2 regions of the Enterobacter sp. CP102 genome follow, and region 1 is predicted to be linked to the other one. Evidence: predicted binding sites of a transcription regulator. Region 1 holds the regulator's gene; the other holds the start of a gene.
What was found. The regulator LexA, encoded in region 1, represses DNA repair genes until DNA is damaged. The targets are predictions, from matches to a motif close to TNCTGTATGTACATACAGNA.
Positions count from the first base shown of each region.

Region 2: a site for LexA is predicted at 2,374-2,393, ahead of rmuC (DNA recombination protein RmuC). Genes of this name have one in related genera too.

Region 1 is NZ_CP104014.1:281,072-288,389, reverse strand. It holds gene dusA (tRNA dihydrouridine(20/20a) synthase DusA) at 1-114, opposite strand, end outside; gene traF (conjugal transfer protein TraF) at 197-1,444, opposite strand; gene N1249_RS01340 (cupin domain-containing protein) at 1,615-2,103, opposite strand; gene zur (zinc uptake transcriptional repressor Zur) at 2,220-2,732, shown strand; gene N1249_RS01330 (CsbD family protein) at 2,802-3,011, opposite strand; gene dinF (MATE family efflux transporter DinF) at 3,132-4,469, opposite strand; gene lexA (transcriptional repressor LexA) at 4,533-5,141, opposite strand; gene N1249_RS01315 (diacylglycerol kinase) at 5,250-5,618, opposite strand; gene plsB (glycerol-3-phosphate 1-O-acyltransferase PlsB) at 5,772-7,318, shown strand, end outside.
Region 2 is NZ_CP104014.1:4,552,708-4,560,025, forward strand. It holds gene ubiJ (ubiquinone biosynthesis protein UbiJ) at 1-37, opposite strand, end outside; gene ubiE (bifunctional demethylmenaquinone methyltransferase/2-methoxy-6-polyprenyl-1,4-benzoquinol methylase UbiE) at 51-806, opposite strand; gene rmuC (DNA recombination protein RmuC) at 873-2,330, opposite strand; gene udp (uridine phosphorylase) at 2,471-3,232, opposite strand; gene N1249_RS21530 (dienelactone hydrolase family protein) at 3,492-4,298, shown strand; gene N1249_RS21535 (beta-glucoside-specific PTS transporter subunit IIABC) at 4,478-6,289, shown strand; gene N1249_RS21540 (glycoside hydrolase family 1 protein) at 6,289-7,318, shown strand, end outside.

The DNA of each region.
Region 1 (7,318 bases):
CGTGTGGCGGGAGAGCTGACGCAGGAAGTAGCGGCAGTGTCTGTCCGTCCAGTCGAGCATCGGCGCAATGGAGAAACGGTGTGCAGGAAAAACAGTCTGTGATTCTGACGACATGGCTAAGTTTTAAGCATCTGGTGGAAAAGGGGCGCTACTATAGCACAAAGAAAAGCCGGAGGCGCAGCGCCTCCGGTGCACTTTAGAATGTCAGCGTCAGCTGTGCTCCCGCCCCCCAGGTTTCGTCTTCACCGTACAGGCCCATCAGGTCGACATGTACCGTGTTGAGCGGCGCGAACCCGACACCCGCCGTAAAGACGTTGCTGTCGTTATTCTTGACGTCAGCCCGGTAACCGGCGCGAACAGCCAGCCAGCTCAGCGGAGTGACTTCTGCACCTACGCCCACGTACTGAGAGTTCTCTTCGCTTTTAAAGCCTTTGGTTTCCGTCAGATCGCCATCCGCGGTCAGGGTCAGAAGATCGGTATGCCAAGCTGCACCTGCAGTAACAACTGGGCTTATCTGGTAGGTATCGCGCACGCCGTCCACCTCTTTAGTGTCGATATCGCGCGAGAAGAGGTTATGCCCGGTCAGGCCGACGGTCCAGTTATCACCAAAGTCAGCGGCAATACCCGCATCGACGTTAAACCCGGTGTCATCATTACGGTAACGGCTGCTGTTGATGTCATCGCTGTTGAAGTTGTAGATAGACACCGTGTAGTTATACAGCCAGGTTTGTTGCAGCTTCGGGGTGATCCCCACAGACACTGGCACGCCGCTGATATCAAACTGACGAGCCACCGCCACGCCGTAGTCTGAAACAATTGCCGCACGGCCAAAACCTTTTGATTTCAAATCGTTCGGGTCAACGCCAAACACAGCAGATGGCGCGGCTTCCACTGCCCGCAGTTTGTCGGTATCGCCCTGATCGATGTAAGAACTCACGCGTGCACGCGCGTTGGCTTTTGCCACAAATGCCACCGAGAGCACATCATTAGGAATGCTTACAGCGATCCCACCACCTGCTTTACCGCTGGCGGTTTTTCCTTTCAGTGAGTCCAGCTGATCGGCCAGGTCGCCTGCTGCAGAAGAAACTTCCCGCGATGCAGGGCTAAGAGGATTTAACAGATCGATAAGATTGATGCTATCCAGCGTGCTGCGATAACGGTTCACGTCATCGCTGATGTCATCAATCTTATCCCGCAGATTGTCCTTATCAGAAATCTGCGCACCAATGGAGGGTAAAATAAGGGTGACATCATCGTCAGGTTTCGCTTTTGCCAGCAATGCCGGGTTGATTAACACCCCGCTGCCATAGCTGCCTGCCGCTACGCCCGTGCCACCCATCGCGTCACTACGCGCTTCTGTCCAGGTATTGGCTGCTCCCGCCTGATTTGCCATAAACAAGGAGACAGCGATGCTAACCACCGAAAATTTAAAATGTTTCTTCACAGTATGCTCGTCTTATAGTCTGTTATGAAATAACCCCTGTCTGTTATCACCCAAACAGGAACGAACTATTGCTGTGAATAAGTACAAAAAGACCCGCTATTTCCCTAAGTTAAATCACCAACAGGCCTGTTGTTTTTTGTGATGGCCCTCAATATTTATAGAAGAGGAAATTATTTTCGCCCAGGTTTTCCATCGTGCGGGCCAAAAAACTGCGGCGGATGGTCTACCCACCGGTCTTCCCGCGTGGCGGCATAAACCGGATTCAGCGGATAATAGATGCGGTTGTGCTTTTTGTTGGCCTCGCCAACGACCAGCAGCCGGACCTCTTCATCCGTATTGTTGATAAAGGTATGGCACACCCCGGTTCCGGCCGGAAACCCCACGCTATCACCCGGCTCCAGCTTCCACAGATAGCCATTTATCCAGACCTCCGGGTAGCCTTCCAGCACATAGATAAACTCCTCTTCGTCGCTTTCCGCATGGGGATACGACGTACGCCGCCCGGGAGGCAGGCGCTCGTGATGGATACCAATCCGCCCCAGGCCAAGTTTACGGGCCAGCGGCGCGCCAATGGAAAAACGCTCAGTGCTGTCGGGATAAGTGGAATCATCAGCGCCTTCGACATCGCGCCAGTGTCGAATACAGTCAGGTCTTTTCATTACGTGTTTCCCCGGATTGCGATGCGTCAGGTATAGCACACCTGGCGGCTCTCGGTGTTTTTAACAGAACATGATAAAGTGAGGGTTTTCCATCCCATAGACAGCCGAGGTGCTAAATGGATAAGTCCACAAAAGAGCTGCTGGCGCAAGCTGAGAAGCTCTGTGCGCAACGCAATGTGCGCCTGACCCCACAGCGCCTTGAGGTATTGCGTCTGATGAGCCTGCAACAGGGCGCCATCAGTGCGTATGATTTACTCGACCTGCTGCGCGAAAGCGAGCCGCAGGCCAAGCCGCCTACCGTCTATCGCGCGCTGGATTTCCTGCTGGAGCAGGGCTTTGTGCACAAGGTCGAATCAACAAACAGCTATGTGCTGTGCCATTTGTTTGATCAGCCGACCCACACCTCGGCCATGTTTATCTGCGACCGCTGTGGCGTGGTGAAAGAAGAGTGTGCGGAAGGTGTTGAAGACATTATGCATACGCTGGCAGCCAAAATGGGCTTCGCCCTGCGCCATAATGTGATTGAAGCACACGGATTATGCTCTGCGTGCGTGGAGGTCGAATCATGCAGCCATCAGGATGCCTGCCAGCATGACCACTCCATCCTGGTAAAGAAAAAACCGCGCTAACGACAAAAGATAAGGCGGCTCAGGGCCGCCCTCAGGGTGTACATCCTTGTACTTGCGGGTAATACCGGTCTACCAGCGATAGTCGTTACGCTTTTCCCAGTCGCCGACTTCTTTCTCCGCCTGATCTTTGGCGTAGCCATAGCGTTCCTGAATTTTACCGACAAGCTGATCGCGCTTACCTTCGATGACCGTCATATCGTCATCGGTCAGCTTACCCGATTGCTCTTTCGCTTTACCTTTGAACTGTTTCCAGTTGCCGCTGATTTCGTCTTTATTCATCATCAGGTCCTCATCGTTAAAGAGTGAAAGGGCCGCCCGAAACCTTCATTTCATGCTGGACGTGATAATAATTTTAGTTGAGCATCTGGCACTCATGGAATTATTCAGAATCTTTTACCATCATGAAAGATCGTGACGGGATGAAAACCAGGTATTTTTTCTCCAGTGCCGATGCCAGATAAACGCCAGCGAGAGGCCACGCAAAAGAAGAAAGACTGCAAGGGCCAGCCATAACCCATGATTCCCCAGATACGGTACCGTGAGCAGGGTTAAACCAAACCCAGCCGCCGCGACCGCCATACTGTTACGCATTTCCGCGCCACGCGTTGCGCCAATAAACATCCCATCGAGTAAATAACACCAGACGCCCACAACCGGTAAGATCACCTGCCAGATGATGTAGTGGCTTGCCAGCTCACGCAGTGCAGGTAATGACGTGAGCAGCGCAACAATATGCTCACCAAAGCAGGCGTAGATGAGCGCAAATGCCAGCGCCACCAGCCCAGCCTGCCGACATGCGGCGCGCCAGACATCCTGCAATTGCCCGCTTTCACGCGCGCCATACGCTTGCCCGGAATGGGCTTCTACCGCATAGGCAAAGCCGTCGAGGGCGTAAGCGGTAAAGGTTAGCAGCGTCATCAGCACCGCGTTGACGGCAACGATTTCCTGGCCAAGCCGCGCACCAAAGACGGTCAGCGCACCAAAGCACAGTTGCAGTAACAGCGAGCGCAGCATGATATCCCGGTTAAGCGCCAGCAGCTTGCGGATATTGCCGCGCCAGGCGGCCTTCAGCAGCGCAGGTGTTATGCCCCGCATCACCAGCACACGCCAGACCATCCACAGCCCGATAATCAGCGTGCCATATTCGGCAATAGCCGTTGCCAGCGCCGCGCCCTGAACATTCATGTGCAACCCCATGACCAGCCAGAGATCGAGCACTATGTTCAGGACGTTCCCGACAACCAGCAGGATAACGGGGGCGCGGGCATACTGGACGCCCAACAACCAGCCCAGCAGAACCAGATTTGCCAGCGATGCCGGGGCGCTTAGCCAGCGAATATCGAGGAAGCGCCGTGCCTGCTCCAGCACCGCTTCGCTGCCACCGACTATATGCAATGCCAGCTCAATGAGTGGCGTACGCAGCACAACGATAAGCACGCCCGCACCCAGAGCCAGAATTAACGGCTGTACCAGCGCACGTGCCAGACGTAGGGGATCTTTTGCGCCAAACGCCTGTGCCGTCAGCCCGGTGGTGCTCATGCGTAAAAAAAGCAGTAGCATAAAGAGGAAGCTGGTTGCCGTTGCGCCAATCGCCACGCCGCCCAGATAGACCGGTGAATCCAGATGTCCAATAACCGCCGTATCGACCAGCCCCAAAAGAGGAACAGTGATATTGGAAATAATCATCGGCAGTGCAAGACGCCACAATGCCTTATCAGAAGCAGTCAGCAGTGACATGAAAAATACCGGGAGTGAGAAATGAATCAGGCTACGGAGGTTCCGTAGCCTGTCAGGAAGAGATTACAGCCATTCTCCGTTGCGGATGACGCCAACCGCCAGACCTTCAATGGAGAAGCTTTGTTCGCGAAGATCCACCACGATGGGGGTGAATTCGCTGTTTTCCGGCAGCAGCTGCACAGTGTTGCCCTGTTTTTTCAGGCGCTTAACGGTGACTTCATCATCAATACGCGCTACCACTACCTGGCCGTTGCGCACATCTTGTGTCTTATGAACCGCCAGCAGATCACCATCGAGAATACCGATGTCTTTCATGGACATACCGCTGACGCGCAGCAGAAAATCCGCGCTCGGTTTGAACATGCCAGGATCGACCTGATAGTGACCTTCAATATGCTGTTGTGCCAGCAAAGGTTCACCTGCCGCGACGCGGCCAACCAGCGGAATGCCCGTCTCTTCTTCTACCAGCAGACGGATGCCGCGTGAAGCACCAGAAACAATCTCAATCACGCCTTTACGCGCCAGCGCTTTAAGGTGTTCCTCAGCAGCATTTGGAGAACGGAAGCCCAGACGCTGCGCGATTTCCGCACGCGTAGGTGGCATTCCCGTCTGGCCGATATGATCCCGGATGAGATCAAACACCTCTTGCTGCCTGGTCGTTAACGCTTTCATTCCGCCCCCTGGGTGTATATACAGTTATGCTGTGAGTATATACAGTTAAAGGCGATTTTGGAACCAAAAACTGCACAAAAAACCAGGGACTTAATTATTCCTCGAGGCTCATCGGAAATGCGACCAAAGCAGCGTGACCCAGGTGATCACCGCAGTGATAATCGCCAGCAACACGGCGGCAGAGCCCATATCTTTTGCACGACCCGAGAGCTCATGGAAATCAGAGCCAATACGATCAACAACGGCCTCAATAGCGCTATTGAGAATTTCCACTATCATCACCAAAAGCACAGAACCAATAAGAAGAACGCGCGTTATGGCATCGACATCAAGAAAACAGGCAATGATTACCGCCACGATAGCGGCAACGCCTTCCTGACGAAAAGCAGCTTCATTGATCCACGCGGCACGGAAACCTTTCCATGAATAGCCGGCAGCTTTGATGATTCGGGTTAACCCAGTGGTATTATTGGCCATTAAAAGAACCTTTTATTAGAAATAGCGTCAGTAACTATAGACACAGTGCGTTTACTGCCGCCCGAAGTATGACGGGTAACAACAGAAATTTTGCGCGCTTTCTGTTATCCTTGCGCCGCAATTGCATTATTAACCAGAGGCTTTACATCGTTTATGTCCGGCTGGCCACGAATTTACTACAAATTACTTAATTTACCATTAACCGTTCTGGTAAAAAGCAAGTCTATCCCAGCTGAACCCGCGCTGGAATTAGGGCTCGATACCTCTCGCCCTATTATGTATGTTTTGCCTTACAACTCGAAGGCAGACTTGCTCACGCTCCGCGCCCAGTGTCTGGCGCATGATTTACCCGATCCGCTTGAACCGCTGGAAATCGACGGTACGCTGTTGCCGCGCTACGTGTTCATCCACGGTGGGCCGCGCGTGTTTACCTATTACACGCCAAAAGAAGAGTCCATCAAGCTGTTCCACGACTACCTCGATTTGCACCGCAGCAATCCAGATTTGGATGTGCAGATGGTGCCGGTATCGGTGATGTTTGGTCGTCGCCCTGGCCGCGAAAAAGGGGAAGAAAACCCACCGCTGCGGATGCTCAACGGCATCCAGAAATTCTTCGCGGTGTCCTGGCTTGGCCGCGACAGCTTCGTGCGTTTCTCGCCTTCTGTGTCGCTGCGCCGCATGGCAGACGAACACGGTACGGATAAAATCATCGCGCAAAAACTGGCTCGCGTGGCACGTATGCACTTTGCGCGCCAGCGTCTTGCAGCTGTGGGGCCGCGCCTCCCGGCGCGTCAGGACCTGTTCAATAAGCTGCTGGCGTCTAAAGCTATTGCCCGTGCCGTGGAAGACGAAGCGCGCAGCAAGAAAATTTCGCACGAGAAAGCGCAGCAAAATGCCATCGCGCTGATGGAAGAGATCGCCGCGAACTTCTCCTACGAGATGATTCGCCTGTCCGATCGTATCCTGAGCTTCACGTGGAACCGTCTCTATCAGGGGATCAACGTCCACAACGCCGAGCGCGTGCGTCAGCTGGCGCATGATGGCCACGAAATTGTCTATGTGCCCTGCCACCGCAGCCATATGGACTACCTGCTGCTTTCCTATGTGCTTTACCATCAGGGCCTGGTGCCACCGCACATTGCAGCCGGTATTAACCTGAACTTCTGGCCAGCAGGGCCGATCTTCCGCCGCCTGGGTGCCTTCTTTATTCGTCGTACCTTCAAGGGCAACAAGCTCTATTCCACCGTATTCCGCGAATATCTGGGCGAGCTGTTCAGCCGTGGTTATTCCGTTGAGTACTTCGTGGAAGGCGGGCGTTCCCGTACAGGCCGTCTGCTTGATCCGAAAACCGGCACGCTGTCGATGACTATCCAGGCCATGCTGCGCGGTGGTACTCGCCCCATTACGCTGGTGCCGATTTACATCGGTTACGAGCACGTGATGGAAGTGGGTACGTACGCCAAAGAGCTGCGCGGTGCGACCAAAGAGAAAGAGAGCCTGCCGCAGATGCTGCGTGGTCTGAGCAAGCTGCGTAATCTGGGTCAGGGCTATGTAAACTTCGGCGAGCCGATGCCGCTGATGAACTACCTTAACCACCACGTTCCGGAATGGCGCGAGTCTATCGACCCCATCGAAGCAATACGCCCTGCCTGGCTGACGCCAACGGTGAACGGCATTGCCGCCGAGCTGATGGTGCGTAT
Region 2 (7,318 bases), 510 kb from region 1:
TCTCGATGCCTGCGGTGACTAAGGGTTTAAAAGGCACGGGATACCTCCACTCAGAACTTGTAACCGCGATGCAGCGCGACGACACCCGCCGTCATGTTGAAGTACTCAACGTTTTCAAATGCAGCATCCTGCATCATCGCTTTTAAGGTGTCCTGATCCGGGTGCATACGGATAGATTCCGCCAGATAGCGATAGCTTTCCGCATCGTTTGCCACCAGCTCACCAATGCGCGGCAGCACGTGGAACGAATAGGCATCGTAAGCTTTGCTCAGCGGCTCGATAATCGGTTTGGAGAATTCGAGCACCAGCAGGCGTCCACCCGGCTTCAGCACGCGGTACATGGAACGCAGCGCTTTGTCTTTATCGGTGACGTTACGCAGGCCAAACGAGATGGTGATGCAGTCAAAGGTGTTGTCCGGGAACGGCAGCGCTTCGGCGTTTGCCTGTACATACTCAACGTTACCCACAACGCCGATGTTACGCAGCTTCTCACGTCCCATTTTCAGCATGGAGTCGTTAATATCAGCCAGCACCACGCGACCGGTTTCGCCAACCAGACGTGAAAACTTCGCCGTCAGATCGCCTGTACCGCCCGCCAAATCGAGCACCGTTTGCCCACGACGCACACCGCTACAGTCAATGGTGAAGCGCTTCCACAAGCGATGAATGCCGAATGACATCAAGTCATTCATCACATCGTACTTCGCCGCCACGGAATGAAATACGTGGGCCACCATGTCAGCCTTCTGCGCTTTAGCAACAGTCTGAAAGCCAAAGTGCGTCGTGTCTTGTGAATCGTCAACCATCTCAGAGCCTGCTTATCAGTCAAATGTCCGTGAAGTGTAACAGATTGGGCGCGTTTGCCCTACGGTTCAACCACCGTGAAAGAAACGATTCGGCGGTTCAGAAGGTGATAAATCCGCGGCTAAATCGTTGTCTTCGCTGTCTGTATTTTGCTCACCTGCCTCTTCCCGCAGGCGGTATTCCTCATCCTGAGCGGTCGCCTGTTCAACCATTTCAGGATTAATCTCGCGTTTAACCTCGACTCCCAGGCTACGGAACGCCTCTGCTTGCGCCAGCAGGTTGCCGCGCCCGGAAGAGAGCTTTTTCATCGCCTGGCGGTAGTTATCCTGCGCGCGGTCGAGGCTTTGCCCAACGGAGGACATATCGTCCACAAACAGGCGCATTTTGTCGTACAGCTTGCTGGCGCGATCGGCAATCTGCTGTGCATTACGGCTTTGGTGCTCGTAACGCCAGAGGTTTGCAATCGTCCGGAGCGCCACCAGCAGCGTCGTGGGGCTCACCAGCATAATGTTATTTTTCAGTGCTTCGGTTATCAGTTCGGGCTGTCTGTCGAGCGCCAGCAGAAATGCGGGCTCAACCGGAATAAACATCAGCACGTAATCCAGTGAGCGTAAACCCGGTAGCTGTTGATAGTCTTTGCGGCCCAGCAGACGAATGTGGTTACGGACAGAGGCGATATGCTCTTGTAATGCAGACTCGCGGATGTAATCGTCCTCAGCATTGAAGTAGCGTTCGTACGCCACCAGCGTCATTTTGGCGTCGATAACGACGTCTTTACCCTGCGGCAGGCGCACAATGACATCAGGCTGCATCCGCGAGCGGGCATCGTTTTCGATGCTGACCTGGGTTTCATACTCGTACCCTTCGCGCAGGCCAGAGGCCTCCAGCACGCGGGTCAGTACCACTTCACCCCAGTTGCCCTGCGCTTTGTTGTCGCCTTTAAGCGCGCGCGTCAGGTTAACCGCCTCTTGCGCCATCTGCGCGTTCAGCTGCTGGAGATTACGAATTTCATGCGCCAGGGTGTGACGTTCGCGCGCCTCCTGGCCAAAGCTGTCCTGCACCTGGCGACGAAAACCGTCCAGCTGTTCGCGCAGCGGCGTCAGCAGGCTGTTCAGGCTCTGTCGGTTTTGTTCGTCAACGCGGCGGTTGCTGTGCTCAAAAATTCGGTTGGCGAGGTTCTCAAACTGTTCGCTGAGGCGCTGCTCGCTGTTGATCATCTGGCGGATTTTGTCTTCCGCATGGAGTTGGGTCGATTCAAGACGGGTGGTCACTTCGCGGAGATCGGCCTCCAGCGAGGTGTTGATATCACGCAGGTTGCGCAGTTCGTTATTGAGTAGCTCACACTCGTCGCGCCAGTGTCCGCTCTGGGTAAGCTGTTGTTTCGCGGCACTGAGCTCAGCAACCATCTCTTCGCGTTCTGCCAGCTGGTCGGCCTTATGCTGCGCGTGCTGATAGCTGGAGATAAGCCAGCCTATTCCCACGCCCACCAGCGCAATCACCGCATAAATCAGGATTGAGATATCCACAATGCCCCCTGCATCAACGTTTTACCCGCACAAAATAGAATTGTGCTGTATAAACGTCCAGTTTGAAAGGGTTTTCCTGCGAGGCGCTACGCAAAAAAGAAAAGGCCGAACGAGTCGGCCTTTTATCGAAGAAGAGAGGACTAGATCAGGCGGCGAGCCGCTTCAACCACAATCTTCACCGCATGGCTTTCGGTCTGCTTCATGGTTTCGGCGTTCGGGATCTCCTGCTGAGTACGGTTAACGATAACACCCGCCACCATACCGGCACGCAGACCCTGGCTTGCGCACATGGTCAGCAGCGTTGCAGATTCCATTTCGTAGTTCATCACACCCATAGACTGCCACTCTTCCATGGAGCCTTTGAAGCGGCTCACTACGCGACCAGAGAAGGTGTCGTAACGCTCCTGGCCCGGGTAGAAGGTATCGGAAGAGGCGGTAACGCCGATGTGTGTTGTTGCGCCCACAGATTTCGCGGCTTCAACCAGCGCAGTGGTGCATTCGAAATCCGCCACTGCCGGGAATTCCATTGGCGCAAAGTGCAGGCTTGCACCGTCCAGACGCACAGACGCGGTCGTGACCAGCACGTCACCCACATTGATATGCGGCTGAATGGCGCCGGTGGTGCCGATACGCAGGAAAGTACGGATACCCAGCTGCGCCAGCTCTTCAACGGCAATAGAAGTAGACGGGCCACCGATACCGGTTGAACACACGATCACCGCTTTACCATCCAGCTCTGCGCGCCAGGTGGTGAATTCACGATGGGATGCCAGCTTAACCGGCTTATCCATCAGCGCGGCGATCTTTTCCACACGCTCTGGATCGCCAGGGACGATAGCGAGCGTAGCCCCTTGTAAATCGTTTTTAGTGAGGCCGAGATGAAAAACATCAGACTTAGACATAGGTGACTCCTCTGTGGGTCGGTTTGTCAGAAGAAGTAAAACGGTACTTTACAGAAGCAGCGTGCGTAATTTCGTGACGAACCTCACCATGAATGAAAATGATTGCAGTTAATTTCCATAAATAAGTGATCAACATCACATTAACAATGTTATACCGTGGTGTGTTGCACAAAAGATAGACCGTTTAAGGCACTGTGGGTTGTTAACCTTGTGACTATATTTACCTTTGCGCTAACTCAACATTGGTACGGAGAATGCCATGACTGAAAAAACCGGTTTTGCACCTGCTGCTGCCCCTCATGCTTCAACCATCGTCACCACGCCAGAAGAAGCCATTAGTGCAGGAGAGACATCCATTCCCTCACAGGGGGATAACATGCCGGCTTACCATGCGCGCCCGAAATCGGCCGATGGCGCTCTGCCGGTTGTGATTGTGATACAAGAAATTTTCGGCGTACATGAGCATATTCGCGATGTATGCCGTCGACTGGCGCTGGAAGGTTATCTGGCCATCGCGCCAGAGCTCTATTTCCGCCAGGGCGATCCGAATGACTACAGCGATATCCCGACGCTGTTCACTAATCTGGTCAGCAAAGTCCCTGATGCACAAGTGCTGGCGGACCTGGACCATGTCGCCAGCTGGGCGGCACGTAACGGCGGCGACCCGCATCGGTTGATGGTGACCGGTTTCTGCTGGGGCGGTCGCATCAGCTGGCTGTACGCCGCGCATAATCCGCAGCTCAAGGCTGCCGTGGCGTGGTACGGCAAGCTGGTCGGCGAAAAAACGCTGAACTCACCTAAGCAGCCTCTGGATATCGCCGTGGATCTTAACGCCCCGGTGCTGGGTTTGTACGGCGGCCAGGATACCGGTATCCCGCTCGATACCGTAGAAACCATGCGCCACGCGCTGCGGGCGGCAAATGCGAAGGCGGAAATCGTGGTTTATCCCGATGCAGGACATGCCTTTAACGCGGATTATCGGCCGAGCTATCACGAAGAATCCGCCAAAGATGGCTGGCAACGAATGCTGGCCTGGTTCCGGCAATACGGCGCTAAAAAGAGTTAAGCGGCTCACAAATTGGTGCATGAAGCGCCGGTGTTGTTTGACTTTTAAGCACAATCTGGCCGATATACAAAGCACAGGCGTGTAACTACGAGCCGTAGGCAAGACCTGAAGCCCCTCTCCTCTTTCGAGTGGAGAGGGGCTTCAGGTCTTTTTTTTGCTCTGGAGACAGGGGCCAGAACATGAACCACTTGCAAACTGCGCTGGACATCATCGCCCGGGTTGGCGGTGCTGAGAATATCGAACATATCGAACATTGCTCCACCCGCTTGCGGTTGAGCCTGTATGACAACAGCAAGGTCAACGAAACGGCGCTGACAAACATCGACGGTGTGCTGGGTGTTCGCGTCAATGTGCAATGCCAGGTGATCATCGGTCACGAGGTGGTCCAGGTGTTTGACGCGGTGCGTTCTCTGGTGGGTTCGCCACAGGCCGGTGGGCAGCACACACCTGCCAGGGTCAATCGCGGGGCGCAGATTGTCGATTTTGTCATTAGCGTTTTCCAGCCGCTGGTACCGGCGATTGCTGGCGGTGGGGTACTGAAATCCCTGCTGCTGTTGCTGGATGTGATGGGCTGGCTGAGCCGCGACAGTTCAACCTACAAGGTTCTGGATAACATCGGTTCTGCGCCGCTCTATTTCCTGCCGATTCTGGTAGCGATCACCACCGCCATGAAGCTCAAAGTGAACGTGCTGGTTGCGGTGTCCGCCGTGTCGGTCATGGTGTTGCCTGCCATGACCAAACAGCTTGCCGAAGGAACGGCATTTATGTCGTTTGACCTGCGCAACGTGGCGTATGCCTCACAGGTGTTTCCGGCCATCCTGTGCGTGCTTTTTTACGCCCAGACCGAAAAGCTGTTTAACCGTTACTCACCCGGCGCGCTGCGCATTTTCCTCGCGCCGATGCTTTCTCTGCTGGCCACCGTTCCTGTCACCCTGCTGATCCTGGGGCCACTGGGTTATGAGCTGGGTGCCGGGCTGGCAACGATCATTTTGTGGCTGTACGGAAAACTGGGCTTTGTGGCAACCGGGCTGCTTGCCGCCGCCCTGCCCTTTATGGTCGCCGCCGGGATGCACAAGCCGATGCTGCCGTACTCCGTTGCCTCTATGAGTCAGTTCGGGCGTGAGATGCTCTACCTGCCTGCATCGCTGGCGCACAACATTGCCGAATCCGGCGCGTGCCTGGCGATTGCACTCAAAAGCAAAGATAAAGCGCTGAAGTCCACCGCGTTCTCAGCCGGGATCTCCGCGCTGTTCGGCATTACTGAACCGGCGCTGTATGGCGTGACACTGCTGAATAAAAAAGCGCTCTACAGCGTGATCCTCGGTGGCGTGGTGGGCGGTGCGTTTATTGGCTGGATGGGTATTCAGGCTTTCGCGCTGGTGGGCCCCGGCCTTGCCAGCATCTCGATGTTTGTCTCGCCAGATAATGCGATGAACATCGTCTGGGCCTTTGCCGGCGCGGGACTGTCGTTTGCCGTGGCATTTATCAGCGCATTACTGCTCTGGCGCGACAAGGTGGCGGAAAAAACCGATACCCTGACGTTCACTCGCCCGGTAGAAGGGCAAATCATCCCGCTGGAGAACGTTAATGACGATGTTTTCTCACGCAAAATCATGGGTGACGGGATAGCGATTGTGCCTTCTCAGGGCGTATTGCGCGCCCCGGCAGACGGCACTGTGGTGAATGTATTTGAAAGTGGTCATGCGCTAAGCCTGCTCACCGATGCCGGTGTCGAGCTGATATTCCATATCGGGATCGACACTATCAGGCTGCAAGGCGAGGGCTTCTCAGCAAAAGTGGCCGAAGGCCAGCACGTAAAGCGCGACGACACGCTGATTGAATTCTCACTGGACACCATTACCGCCGCCGGGCTCGATCCGGTGGTGATGATGGTAGTCACTAACGGCGAACGCTTTTCGCTGACACCAGGTAATACCGACGATAAGAATCCAAATCCTCATATCATCATGACGCTTAAGGAGTCCGTGTAATGGAGAAATCCCTCCCGTTTCCGCAAGGTTTTTTATGGGGCGGCGCGATTGCCGCAAATCAGGCCGAAGGAGCATGGAATGTGGACGGTAAAGGGCCGTCTGTGGCTGATGCCATCACCTGGAAGCCTAATCTGTCCGTGAAGGATTACAGCGGCCATATGGCCCTGACCGATGAAAACATCCGCGACGCGTTCGAAGGTAAGAATGACGCGCTGTACCCGAAACGCCGCGGCATTGATTTCTATCACCACTATAAGGACGACATCGCGCTGTTTGCCGAGATGGGCTACACCGTGCTGCGCGTGTCAATTGCCTGGTCGCGTATTTTCCCGACTGGCGAAGATGCTGCGCCAAACGAGGCAGGTCTGCAATTTTACGAGGAGATGTTCCGCGAGCTTCGCCGCCATAACATTGAGCCGCTGGTGACCCTCTCCCACTACGAAATGCCGCTGGCGCTGAGCGAAAAATACAACGGCTGGGTACACCGCAATGTGGTGGATGCCTTCGTGCGTTTCAGTAATGTCTGTTTCGACCGCTACAAAGACCTGGTGCGCTACTGGCTGACGTTTAATGAGATAGACAGTATCCATCGCCACCCGTTTACCACGGCAGGTATCCGCGAAGAGAAAAGTCTGCCGGGCAAAGCGAAACAGGATATCTACCAGGGGCTACATCACCAGTTTGTTGCCTCTGCGCTGGTGACGCGCGACTGCCACGCCAAAATCCCGGGCAGCCAGGTCGGGTGTATGCTCACCAAACTCACCACCTACCCGCACAGCTGCCGCCCGGAAGATGTGGAAGCCACGCTGAAGAAAAATCTCGAGAACTACTTCTATGCGGATGTTCAGGTGTTTGGCGAATACCCGCCACTGATCCTCCGCGATCTGGCGAGCCGGGACATTCAGATAGAGATGCAGGCTGACGATCAGCGTATTCTGAAGGATCATACCGTCGATTTCGTCTCCTTTAGCTACTACATGTCGATGACCGAATCAACGCAGCCGGACGTCGAGCGCATCCCGGGTAACA